2 linked regions of the Lewinella sp. 4G2 genome follow. Each later gene encodes a partner of the first gene's protein in a complex. Links are inferred from orthologs where the notes say so. Each region holds a gene or a part of one and is shown on either strand. Other genes may lie near its edges.

Evidence for each region.
Region 2: the proteins of secY (region 1) and secA are in contact, whole or in part, in a crystal structure (PDB 3DIN), measured with the Thermotoga maritima proteins. The link is inferred for Lewinella sp. 4G2 from one-to-one orthologs. Residues at the interface, in WP_004081795.1 of Thermotoga maritima: Glu108, Gly109, Glu110, Glu111, Ala236, Glu237, Arg238, Arg239, Ile240, Thr241, Ile242, Gln243, Tyr244, Ala245, Arg246, Arg247, Val248, Thr249, Gly250, Arg251, Arg252, Val253, Tyr254, Gly256, Ala257, Ser258, Thr259, Tyr260, Leu261, Pro262; in WP_004082002.1 of Thermotoga maritima: Glu261, Ala262, Arg263, Lys300, Ala301, Arg302, Thr303, Ile304, Ile305, Leu323, Tyr324, Asp325, Pro326, Val329, Ser330, Tyr333, Ile336, Lys340, Phe345, Val349, Glu363, Phe364, Tyr374, Ser375, Gly376, Gly377, Glu393, Ile395, Thr482, Ser483.

What each region holds. Positions count from the first base shown.
Region 1 is NZ_LVWJ02000014.1:2,298,344-2,304,400, forward strand. Bases 1-2,883 are described here. They hold secY (preprotein translocase subunit SecY), read left to right. Parts: upstream 1-696; coding sequence 697-2,070; downstream 2,071-2,883. Other genes in these bases: rpmD (50S ribosomal protein L30), read left to right, coding at 1-164; rplO (50S ribosomal protein L15), read left to right, coding at 238-684; A3850_RS09830 (glycosyltransferase family 39 protein), read right to left, coding at 2,421-2,883. In the rest of the region: more of A3850_RS09830, read right to left, coding at 2,884-3,851; A3850_RS09835 (sensor histidine kinase), read right to left, coding at 3,914-6,057. UniProt on the Escherichia coli protein: The central subunit of the protein translocation channel SecYEG. Consists of two halves formed by TMs 1-5 and 6-10.
Region 2 is NZ_LVWJ02000014.1:778,392-785,418, reverse strand. The notes cover bases 1,473-5,325. They hold secA (preprotein translocase subunit SecA), read left to right. Parts: upstream 1,473-1,786; coding sequence 1,787-5,125; downstream 5,126-5,325. Other genes in these bases: A3850_RS04660 (phosphotransferase), read left to right, coding at 1,473-1,584. Outside these bases: more of A3850_RS04660, read left to right, coding at 610-1,472; deoC (deoxyribose-phosphate aldolase), read left to right, coding at 5,406-6,041; A3850_RS04645 (SPOR domain-containing protein), read left to right, coding at 6,054-6,455; rod shape-determining protein RodA, read left to right, coding at 6,543-7,027. UniProt on the Escherichia coli protein: Required for protein export, interacts with the SecYEG preprotein conducting channel.

The sequences.
Region 1 (6,057 bases):
TTACCCAGATCAAAAGCGTTATCGACCGCCCGAAAAAGCAGAAAGCTACCATCGCGGCACTTGGTCTCAAGCGTATGCACCAGACCGTGGAGCGGGAGAACACCCCCGTCGTCATGGGAATGGTAAAGGCAGTAAGCCACCTCGTTAAAGTAGAGGAAGCGTAAGGAAATGTTGTCGCCCGGTGGTCTCCACCGATCGATGATCTTCTCCGGACGTTCCCGTTAAAATAATTCCGTCATGGAACTCAACAATCTTAAACCAGCCGCCGGCGCTACGAAGTCCGGTAAGCGTATTGCACGTGGTCAGGGCTCCGGCCGTGGCGGTACCTCGACCCGTGGTCACAAAGGTGCTAAGTCTCGTTCTGGTTACAAGAGCAAGCGTAACTTCGAAGGTGGCCAGATGCCGCTGCAGATGCGTTTGCCAAAGCGTGGCTTCAACAGCCCGAACCGCACTGAGTACGTTGCCCTCAACCTGGGCCGCCTACAGGCGATCAGCGAGAAGCACGGCCTCACGGAAATCACTCCAGCTGCGCTCTACGCTGCCGGTATCATCAAGAAGAATGACCTCTTGAAGGTCCTCGGAACTGGTGAGATCTCCGCAAAGCTGACGATCAGCGCCCACGCTGCTTCCAATACTGCCAAGGAAGCTATTGAAAAAGCTGGCGGTAGTATCACTATCGCCTAAAACTCCCTTCCCATGAAGTTTTTTGAGACGCTCAAAAACATCTGGACGATCGAGGAACTCCGTAAGCGCATCCTGTTTACGTTGCTGCTCATCGCCATCTACCGCCTGGGTTCGTACATCGTACTCCCCGGTGCTGATGTCGTCGCGCTGAAAGCTCAGCTCGAAGGCTCCGGTAGCCCAACGGATCTCCTGGGTCTGATCAATCTCTTCACTGGTGGTGCGTTCAACAACGCGTCCATCATGGCGCTGGGCATCATGCCATACATCACGGCGAGTATCATCGTTCAGCTCCTTGGTTTCGCGGTGCCTTACTTCCAGAAGCTACAGACTACCGAAGGGGAGTCCGGCCGCAAGAAGATCAACCAGATCACCCGTGCGCTTACGGTAGCGATTACCCTCGTGCAGGGTGCCGGTTACCTTACGTACATTAGCTCCAATGGTGGCCAATCCGCCGCCGTATCCGACTCGATCTTCTGGTTGAGTGGTATTGTCATCCTTTCTACCGGTACCATCTTCGCGATGTGGCTGGGTGAGCGGATCACGGACCGTGGTATTGGTAATGGTGTATCCCTCCTCATCACCGTAGGTATCATCGTGGGTCTTCCCGCAGCCCTTGGTTTTGAATTACAGGATAAGTTCTCCAACGGTGGCCTCCTGGTCTTCGTTCTGGAGATGGTGGCTTTCTTCCTCGTAACCTTACTGACGGTCATGATCGTCACCGGTGTACGGAAGATTCCACTGCAATTCGCCCAACGTGCTGTTGGCCGTGGTGAAAGCACGGCGCCAACCGCAACTAACCGTGACTACATTCCGCTGAAGGTTAACGCTTCCGGTGTAATGCCGATCATCTTCGCTCAGGCGCTGATGCTACTTCCAGTATCCCTTGCGGGATTCGGCGGTGGCCCTGAGGCTGAAGCCACCTGGTTGGTACAGCAGTTCAACGACTTTACGAGCCCGTTGTACAACGTGGTCTACTTCTTCCTCGTCGTCATCTTCACCTACGTCTATACGGCCCTGGTGGTGAACCCCGGCCAGTACACGGAGTACCTCAGCCGTCAGAATGCCTTCATTCCCGGTGTTCGCGGTGGCGAAGAAACCGAAGCTTACATTGATGCCATCACCAGCCGCATTACGCTGCCAGGTTCCATCATCCTCGGTTTAATCGCTATCCTTCCGGCGCTCGTAGCTACCCTCGGCGTGAACCAGGCATTTGCCATCTTCTTCGGTGGTACCTCCCTGATCATCATGGTAGGTGTGGTCCTTGATACGCTCGACCAGATCAATAGCTACCTGCTTATGCGTAAGTATGACGGACTCGTCCAGGACGGAACCGTCGTCGGTCGCAACAGCGGTAGCCGCATGCAGAGCCTCGGAGCTGACTTCTAAGCGTCATCTCCACAGATTAAGAAAGCCTCTCCAACCATCCGGTTGGGGAGGCTTTCTTCGTTTCGGGCCTCCCGGTTTTCTGGTTCACCTTTCGTGGTTGCTAGGCAATACAGGCACTGCTGCTAATGACAGTACGTAATCCTCAGCCCGCCTACTTGAGATTATCCTTCTTGACTTCTTATCTCAGCATTGTCGGAACAACTGTTACAGACAGGTCGGCGCATAGCTAAGTGGATGGTGGGAGGGCCAAGGTCTCAGGGTTAACCGTGGTGAGAACATTCGTGATGTCGGAAGTCGATGTAGCCGTACAAGTCTGAATCACTTCTCTCGTCTCGTTCCGGTCTACAGATTTAGTCCCTTCGGTAAATAATGATCTCACCCGGGAGGGTGTCCATCGGAGAGAACTCGAGCAGTAAGCGTCGGCTCAGCGGTGTGTCTGCGTCAGGGTCGCTTACCCGGCCCATCAGGTACCGTAGATTGGGGTTTGCGAGCAGGCGGTCCGCTTCTCCCAGTTCATCCACCTGAAAGGCCCGCACGTGATGGTCCAGGAACAGCAAGGAGGAGTGGACGTAGGGTGTGGGTACGTCACGGTACAACAGGTGGTAAGTGATCTGCCAGCCATTCAGGCCAAAGAAGGTTTCGTTGGGCGCCAGCTTATATTCCATGTACGCAGCGATGCGGGTGGGTTTATCATCCTTGCCGTTGAATCGGGCGAAGTGAGCTAAGCCCACGATGAGGCCCACACCAATTAGTATAGCCGGGGTATACTTTTTAAGCCAGTCCCAGCTTAATGCCGGGAATGCTGTTTTGCCAAGGGCCCACCAACTTCCTGCCAGGGCTGCCAATAACGGATGGAGCTGTACCTGATAATGGCCGAAGCGTTTACCGGTGATAAGGACCACCATCGTCACCAGGGTAAAGGACAGGAGCAGAAATCTCGTCCATACGGTATGGGGCCGGTCCGAGTTCCCATTACTTCGCACCAGCGACAGCGCCCCTAAAATGACAAACGGGGCGAAGCGAAGGCAGTAATCCCCCATGTATTTCAAGCGGAGGTACCAGGGTAACTCAATGGGGTAGGCGCCATTCACTTCAAAGAGGTAGAATTGAAGTGTATCGAGCATGCCCAGGTTAGCGTAGTACAGATAGACACCCAAAAGTGGCAATGCAAAACCGAGCAATAGGGTAGTGCCGGCCGTGAGCGTCCTGATTACCAGACCCTGGCGCAAATAATACCAGACCAGGAACAGGCCAATTGCCAGCGACTCCGCCGCGGCGAATGGTTTAATCGTCATAGCCAAACCAAGTAGCAACCCAGCGACCGGCCAGTGCCAGAATGAATCGTTCTCGGCCGCAGTTACGCGGGGGGCTACGGCCAGGCCGGCGGCGGCGATCGTGAGGCAATTGAAAAAGATCTCCGTATTGGGCGACAATCCGTAGTAGGAGAAGACGCTGCAAATGAGGACATACTTCAGACCGGCAGCTATTCCCGCACGTTGACTGCTGAGCGCGCGGTGGCTCGCCAGGTAGAGGCCCCAGCCCCCTAGCGCAACCACCAGGGCGGCGGCCAGTCGAAGGAGCCAAATGGCGCCACCCGTCAACTTAATAAGTGCAGCGTAGACCAGGAAGATGCCGATCGGTTTCGTATCGATCACGTCACGGAGGTAGACTTCACCGTTCAGTAGTTCATCCGCGATGACGATGTACGTACTCTCGTCGTGATTGATGACCGAAATGAAGAAAGAACCCCACCGCAATAGAATAGCGAAGGCCGCAAACAAACCCAACCACTGGGTAGCACTCAGATCTCGATAAAATCGGCGGGTAAGAATGATCAGACGGTTTAATGGACGGGTCGGCTGGCGATTACGATGGTCACCCGGGTACCCGGAAATTCCTGGCCGGGGTAAAGATCGGAAGTTTCCATAGTAAAGAGGAGGTCTTCATTCTCGCTGAGTAAGTTCTTGCGGTCGTTGATGATCTCCATAGCCCGTGAAGTATGCCGTTTATCACTTGTACGGCGTTGCGCGGCGTCCCGGCCAATTCCGTTGTCGGAGACGACAATCGTTATGCGGTCATCGTCCTCGGCGTCCAGTTGGAAGCTTAAGCGGAGTTCGCCACCCCGGTCGCGCGGGTGCAGCCCGTGATTGATGGCGTTCTCAATGATCGGTTGCAGAAGAAAGGATGGGATCTCGTCCATGTCCCGCTCAATATTTTCATCGACGGTGAGCGCAAACGTAAACTTGCCGGGGAAACGAAGCTGTTCGAGGCGTACGTACAGGCTGATGAGATCCACTTCATTTTCGATCGTCGTCATCGGCGAACGGGAGGCCTCCAGGAAAAGCCGCATCAACCGGCTAAAATCCGTAAGGTAATCGGCGGCGCGGTCGGTGTCTTCCTGGTAGACGAATTCACGGATGGCGTTCATCGCGTTAGAGATGAAGTGAGGATTCATCTGTTGCCGCAGCGTCCGCAATTCCAGCGCCTGGACCTTACGGCTAGCTTCGTAGCGCTCCTTCAACCGGCTGAAACGGGAGCGGACGATGATAGTAGCGATCCCTGCGAGTAAAAGCCCAACGGCTAGGTAGAAGCCTGGCTTCTCGTACCAGGCGCGCTCTACGGTAATGAATAATGAGTTTCTGGCGGAAGCGATGTTACCATCCGCGTCGGTGGCCCGGTACTGAAATTCGTACTCCCCCGGAGGCAAACGGGTGTAACGAACGTTGGGCGTAGTGGTGGCCGTCCGCCAGTCCGGGTCGAGCCCGACGAGCCGGGTCTCGTACTGCAGCTCCCGTCCTTTTCGGTAATCCGGAACGGTGTACTCCAGCGTGAAGTACACCGTTGAGGGTGAGATATTCAACAGTCCCCCCTCCGCCGCTAAAGGTTGAATCACCTCCTTCTTTCCGCGGTCACCATCCAGTAATCGGTACCGTAGTAGGACAGGATAATAAGGACTCTCCTGGCGCTGCAAGTCCTGGCTCGAAAAGGAGACAAAACCGTTAATGCCGCCGGCATACCAAGTGTCCGTTCCCCGGTCGTAGTGCAGGGAGGAGCTATTGAATTCGTTGTCGCCGAGCCCTTCCCGGGTAGTGAAGGTGCGGGTGAAGCCATCACGGTAGTACACTAACCCGTTGAATGTAGTGATGACCAATCCGGTGTCAAGGCTACCCATAATCCCGGCGACGCTGTTATTGGGGAGGGGGATGAAGGTATTTTCCGACCGTACCTCGTTGCTTTCTACTAGGGCGCCGATTTCAGAAAATTGCTTTGTATCCACGTCGAAGGCCCAGATGCCGGCATCAAGCGTGCCCAATAGCAGCCGGGCGGATGATTCGGGGTGGATGTCCAAAATCCGCGTGGGTACGTTTCCTCCGATCCGGTGGCGGCTCAGGTGTAGTGTGGCAATGTCAAATTCGTAGAGCCCATCAATCGATCCGATCCATAGGCGGCTGCCATCGGCGGAAAGGATGGCGTCTCGGGGGTAACCATTTAGGCTACTCCTGCCGGATTTTACGGGGTATTCGGAGATCGTTTCCGTATCCAGGTCAAATCGGTAGATTCGTCCACCCGCTCCTCCGCCGGTGTGTTCCGCCGGGAGCCAGATGCAATTCCGGTTGCTGTCCAGCACGGCGTAGCGGAATACTTGCTGGAGGTCCGGCGCGGTAAACACTCGCCAATCGTCGGTGGCGGGGTCGTAGCGGTACAGGTGCGCCCGAGTTGAATCGGGTGAGCGAAAGCAACTGTGGCCGTAAACGTAGCCCCGGTAATTCAGCATGTTGGTGCCGCAGCCGAACTGATCGATAATGTGGCCACGCTCATCCCGGATGGGTAGGGTATCTACTTTGCTGGCACCCGGTTTGAGGGTGTACCAGGCATCCATGGCGGAATCCTTATTCACGTAGGTAATGCCGTCGGGAGAAGTGGTAAACCCGCGCATCACGTGGCCAAACTTGCTTTTGGTTACGTTGGGGTCGTAGAAGTACTTTT
Region 2 (7,027 bases), 1.5 Mb from region 1 along the record:
AAATCGGGACAGTTCGCAATAAAATTACAAAATCAATTTAATTGGATTAACGTAATCAAATTAGTTTGAAATAGTGGTGCGAAACCTTATCTTTGTAGGACCAAAGCACCCGGCGAGTAACGCATTTGTTTTGAGTGAGTTTTACGCGGAGGGGTAGTGTTTACTATTCCTTCGCTTTCACTCGAGCTAATTGATGTATCAGTTCATTTTTACCGTTGGCGAACCGTCTTCTACGCGCCAACGAATAGTTCTACTTGCTACCGGGATACCAAATAAGTACAGATTTCCGGTGCAATTTTTTTGCAACCATTTTGGATTACCCCGCCGCACTATAGAATGTCGGTGGGGTATTCTTTTGCTACTCACTACCGCGTATACTGTTATACATGAAATGCCTATCACGTCTCCCCTCTCCTTTGGAGAGGGGCCGGGGGAGAGGAATACACAACTTCATGTAAATCGGTGTACACTACCGCACCATTCAGACTTCCGTGCAAGGTCAAAGACAAGTGTTTGCTTTAGTACGGTAAAGCAACTACGTAGCGGATACCTAAATTAGCCCGTCCCAGTAACTCCCCGGCCTAGTGCCGACCAAGCCACCTTATTATCATGATCGAATTACAAGCTGATACGCCAACCGGTATCGCGGGCTACCTACGGGAGCGCCAATTTCTACGGACGGGGGAAACCCTTATGTCCGTTACTAAAGCGGGGGAGGGGAACATGAACGTGACTCTATTGGTAACGACGAGTGAACGGCAGTTCGTCCTCAAACAAAGCCGGCCCTACGTGGCTAAGTACCCGAGTATTCCGGCGCCGATCGCGCGGATTGACGTTGAATACCAGTACCTGAGCGCCGCGGCGGAAGACCCCGAACTGGCCGGCCACCACCCCGCGGTTCTAGATTATGATGCCGCCAACTACACTTTGCTGTTGGAGTATCTGGAGGGCGCCGAGGATATGATCTACGTTTACGAGGAAGGCCGTTCCATCAGCCGAACCCAGTTGCGGAGCTTATTGAATTACCTCTCGGTCTTGCACCGGGTGAACGTAAAGGATTTCCCCGCCAACGAAGAACTCAAAGCGCTGAACGCCGCCCACATTTTTGAGCTGCCCTTCAATCCCGACAACGGTTTCCCGCTAGACGATTTCCTGCCCGGCCTGGCCAACGTCGCCGCGGTTTACCAGTACGATAAAAAGCTTCGGGCGAAAGCGCTGGAACTCGGAGCGCAGTACCGCGCGGCTGGCCGCCAGCTTATTCACGGTGATTTTTACCCCGGCAGTTTCATGCGCCGTAAGGGTGAGGTGTTCGTCATCGACGGAGAGTTCGCCCACCGGGGGGCGCCGGAGTTTGATCTCGGCGTACTCATGGCACACTTGCTGCTCTCCGAGGCCGAGCCGGAACTCCTTACCGAGATCGACCGCAGCTACCGTAAACCACCGGGTTTCAACGCCAAACTGGCGCGGGAATTCTGCTACGTGGAGGTCATTCGCCGCATCATCGGTATCGCCCAGTTACCACTCTCGCTCACGTTGGGCCAGCGGAAATCATTGCTCGAGCAGGCCCGGATTGGCCTCCAATAAACCTGCGTACCTGTCAGGCCGTTCTGTTTTTTCGTGACAATCAGTCACTTAGCCGGCCGTGGCGTGCTTTGTGCGCGCTGCCGGTGGTGCCGCGTATCTTTGCGGCAATTTTAGCACAATACTTTTTCTCGCATATCCAGCGCCATCACATCAATAAGGGCGCTGTCGCAGGTGCGGAGGAAAAGGGTAAATAACGTATCTCATGGCCGGTGGCTTCACTAAATTCATTAAAAATCTCTTTGGCTCGAAACAGGACCGGGACGTAGCTACCTACGAACCTATCGTCCAGCAGGTCAATGAAGTATACAATACGCTACAGGGGCTCTCCAACGACGAACTCCGGGGGCGGACAACCATGCTCCGCGGCCGCATCAATGAATACCTCGCCGAAATCGACGCCGAGATCGAACGGCTGACAACGCTCGCCGAAGAGGAAGCAGACTTCCACCGCAAGGATGCCATCTACAAAAAGGTAGACGAGCTGAAGAAGAACCGCGATGAGGAACTCGAGGTCGTACTTAAAGAAATCCTTCCCGAAGCCTTCGCTACCGTGAAGGAAGCCGCCCGCCGGCTCACCGAAGACGAGGAACTCCGCGTAACCGCTACCCAGGCGGACCGTGACCTCGCCGCCAACGAAAAGAAAGACCACATCCGCATTGAAGGCGATACGGCCATCTACAGCAATAAATGGACGGCCGCCGGTGGCGAAATTGTGTGGAAAATGGTTCACTACGACGTGCAGCTCATCGGTGGTATGGCCCTTCACGAAGGCAAGATCGCCGAGATGCAAACGGGTGAGGGTAAGACGCTCGTCGCCACCCTCCCGGCCTACCTGAATGGCCTCAGTGGCCAGGGCGTCCACGTCATTACCGTGAACGATTACCTCGCCCGACGGGATGCAGAGTGGATTGGCCCATTGATGGAGTTCCTCCAACTCAGCATCAACTGTATCGACTACCACCGCCCCAACAGCCCCGGCCGCCGTGCGGCTTACCAGTGCGACATAGTGTACGGTACTAACAACGAATTCGGCTTCGATTACCTGCGGGACAATATGGTCCGCAACATCGCCGACAAGACCCAGGGTAAGCACCACTACGCGATGATCGATGAGGTCGATTCCGTCCTGATCGACGATGCCCGGACGCCCCTCATCATTTCTGGCCCGGTGACGGGAAGTACGGATGACCGCGACTACGAAGAGCTCAAGCCCCACATTGAAAAACTGGTAGCCGAGCAACAGCGCCTGGCCAACAAATTCCTCACCCAGGCCAAGAAACTTGCTAAGGAAGGATACCTCGGCGTGGAAGACGGGGAAGCTGGTTTCCCCCTCCTCCGGGCGTACCGCGCGCTACCCAACAGCCGCCCCCTCACGAAATTCCTCTCCGAAGACGGTATCCGTACCCTCCTGCAAAAAACGGAGAACACCTTCATGGCCGAGAAGAACAAACGGATGCCCGAAGTGGACGCCGAACTGCTCTTCACCATTGATGCTAAGAACAAACAAGTTGACCTTACTCCGAAGGGCGTAGAATACCTCAGCCGCTACAACCAGGATCCGGAATTCTTCATCATGCCTAACCTCGCCACCGACATGGCCGAGGTGGATAACCGGACGGACATTTCCGACGAAGAAAAGTCGTTGGCCAAGAATAAGATTGCCCAAGACTTCGGCGTCAAATCAAAGCGCCTCCACGCCATCCGCCAGTTGCTGAAGGCCTACACGCTCTTTACGATCGATGATGATTACGTGGTCCAGGACGGGCAGGTGAAGATCGTCGACGTCCAGACCGGCCGGATGATGGAAGGCCGCCGTTACTCGGATGGTCTCCACCAGGCGCTGGAATCCAAGGAGAACGTCAAGATTGGTGAGATCACCCAAACCTACGCAACGGTGACGCTGCAGAACTTCTTCCGCATGTACCACAAGCTGGCCGGTATGACCGGTACGGCCGAGACGGAAGCAGGAGAATTCTGGGACATCTACAAGCTGGACGTTGTGGTGATCCCCACTAACCGCCCCATCCAACGGGATGACCGTAATGACCTCATCTACAAAACCGAACGGGAGAAATTCAACGCCGTCGTTAACGACGTGCAGGAGATCACCCAGGCTGGTCGCCCCGTCCTCGTAGGTACGACCTCCGTAGAGATCAGTGAGAAACTGAGCCGGTACCTCCGTTCACGGGGCATCGAACACAACGTACTGAACGCCAAGCAACACCAGCGCGAGGCGGATATTGTCGCTGAGGCGGGCCGGCCCGGTCAGGTTACCATCGCTACCAACATGGCGGGCCGGGGTACGGACATCAAACTGAGCGACGAGGTGAAGCAGGCCGGTGGCCTCGCCATCATTGGTACCGAGCGCCACGATAGCCGGCGGGTGGACCGCCAGTTGCGCGGTCGTTCCGGGCGCCAGGGAGACCCTGGTTCCAGCCAATTCTACGTATCGCTGGAGGACCGCCTGATGCGCTACTTCCAATCCGAACGGATCTCCAAGTGGATGGACCGCGCCGGCCACAAGGAAGGCGACGTCATCCAGGCGGGCATCGTGACGAAGTCCATCGAGAACGCTCAGAAAAAGGTCGAGGAAAACGCTTTCGGTACTCGTAAGCGCCTCCTGGAATACGATGACGTAATGAACATCCAGCGGGAGGCTATCTACCGCAAGCGGGACAACGCTCTGAGTGGTAAACGCCTGGCTTTGGATATCCATTCCATGTTCGAGGGCTTGCTCGACGACATCACCTTCCAGAATAAGCAGAATGGAGACTTTGACAGCTTCCGCTTCGACGTGCTGCGCATCCTCGGATTCGAGACCAAGATCGATGCGGCCTTCTTCAAGGAGACGAAGGAAGTGAATGATATTGCTGATCGCCTGCTGGAGGAATTCCAGGGTTTCTACCACAGCAAAATGTTGCTATTGGTGGATCGCGTGATGCCTCACATCCGTCAGATTCAGGAGGACCAGCCCGGGCGTTACAAGCGTATCGTGATTCCGTTTACGGATGGCTCTACTCACCCGCTAGCCATTACGGCTGATATCGAAAAGGCCATCGAAAGCAACGGCCGGAGCATCATCTCCGACATCGAGCAGACCGTAACCTTAGCCATCATCGATGATAACTGGAAGGAGCACCTGCGTTCCATGGATGAACTGAAGACCTCCACCAACCTGGCCTCCTTCGAGCAAAAGGACCCACTGGTGATCTACAAGATGGAAGCCTATAAGCTCTTCGAAGGCCTTATCCGCCGAATCAACGAAACCACTACGGCTTACCTCGCCAAGGGTGACCTCGTGCTACAGCGGGCTGAGGATGTTCAGGAGGCCAAGGCTCCAACACGTCAGCCCGCTCAGGAGCAGGTAACCACCAACAAGCGAGAAGCGGAAGCCGCCGCCGCCCAGAAAGCAGCGGATAATGCCGGCCAGGCCCAAAGGCAAAAGGTGGAGACTTTCCAACGTAAGGAGGCCAAGGTGAAGCGTAACGACCCCTGCCCCTGTGGTAGTGGTAAGAAGTTCAAGCAGTGCCACGGTAAATAATCCAGTAGAGCATCTCTGGATCCTAACTAAGAATGGGGGCGAGCAATTAATGCTTGCCCCTTTTCCATTGGCTCCTTTCTTTGTTAAAAGGTGAGCGCAATAGAAGTAAAGACACCGATTAAAGATCGTGGCTGACTATCTTGCGCCTCGGTTCACAGCCATGCATGGCTAGTGTCCGCCGCTTACTCGTCTCTCACGAACATCTTTTGCCACCGGTTTTATTAGGGTGGTACTGAGTCTTTCCCTAAACGTCACCCACGGGTGGCCCACAATTTTCGCCTTGAAAGAGCTGATTGATCATACTTTTCTAGCTGCCGAATGTACCGGGGCGGACGTGGACCGTATCTGCCAGGAGGCGTTGGACCACGGCTTCCGGGCTGTTTGTGTGCCACCCTACTTCGTAACCCGGGCCCAGAAACTGCTATCGGGTAGTGACGTGCTGTTAGCAACCGTCGTTGCCTTTCCGAATGGTTACCAGGAAACTGCGGTCAAGGTGCAGGAAATTCGCCGGGCCATGGATGAGGGGGCGGACGAATTAGACATCGTCATCAATATTGCTGCGGTAAAATCCGGAGATTGGAGTTACGTCCGCTCGGATATCGAATCCGTCTCTACTACGGCCCGCCTCAAGGGCAAGGTATCTAAACTGATTGTGGAGGCCAGCACGCTGACGGAGGAGGAGCTCAAGCAGGTGTGTGACATTTGCAATGACGTGAAGCCTAACTTCGTTAAAACCTCCACGGGCTCCCGGGGAGGGGCCACCGTCGAGCAAGTAAAATTCTTACGGGCGAACCTGGTGGAGGAGATCAAGATTAAAGCTAGCGGAGGCATCCGCGATAAAGCGTTTGCCGAAGAACTCGTTGCGGCTGGTGCGGACCGGATTGGTACCTCCGCCGGAATTGCCCTACTGGCCTAACTACTACTCATTATGATGCGTATCCTGTCCGTCCTTTTTACTTGGTCCTTACTCAGTACCTGCGTCAGCGCCCAGGCGAGTGTAAGCGTGAATGTAGACCCCCGCGTGGAAACGTTGATGGATCTGTTCGTGCGTTCAAACGAAGCGACCAACAAGGTATCCGGATGGCGAGTACAAATTTTGGCTACGACGGACCGCGCCCGCCTGGAAACGGTGGAGGCGGACTTCAAAGTGAACTACCCAAATATCCCGGTGGATTGGGTACACACTAAGCCCTACTACAAACTCCGGGCCGGCGCTTTCCTCACGAAACAGGAGGCCGAGCGACTGAAATTTACCCTCAACCGCCAGTTTGAAGGCGTCTACCTGGTGAAGGATGACGTGAAGAAGTCCGAGCTACTACGCATGTACTAGCCTCGGACAAGGTAGCGTTGGGATACCATTCGGACTATTCGGAGCAAAACCAAGTCTTACCCATTTAATGGGTGTTAAGCCCCCATCATGATTGGAGGTATCCGTGATCGACACATCGTCGATCCCATCACCGTCATCATTTATTTCTTCCTCGTCATCAGCGGGCTGATCATGCTGTACGCCGTGGGTAGACCGCCCGACGGTTACGAGACGGGAGACCTGACGGTGCTCCTGAATTCGCTGGCGGGAAAGCAATTCATCTGGTTGATCATCTCCCTGGGGGCCTGGTTTCTGGTAGACTTGTTCATCGATCGACAGACTTGGGTGGTTGGCGCCTACCCAATTTACATTGGGACGGTAGTACTACTGATCCTGGTACTATTGATTGGTAAGGAGATCAATAACGCCCGCTCCTGGTTCGCGCTGGCGGGGTTTACCTTCCAACCCAGTGAACTGGCCAAGTTTGGCACTTGCCTGGGGATGGCCGCCTTCCTAAGCCAGTGGACGGGAAAGATGGACCGGATCAAAAATATCGGTTACGGAATGCTGATTTGGATCATTCCTGCAGCGTT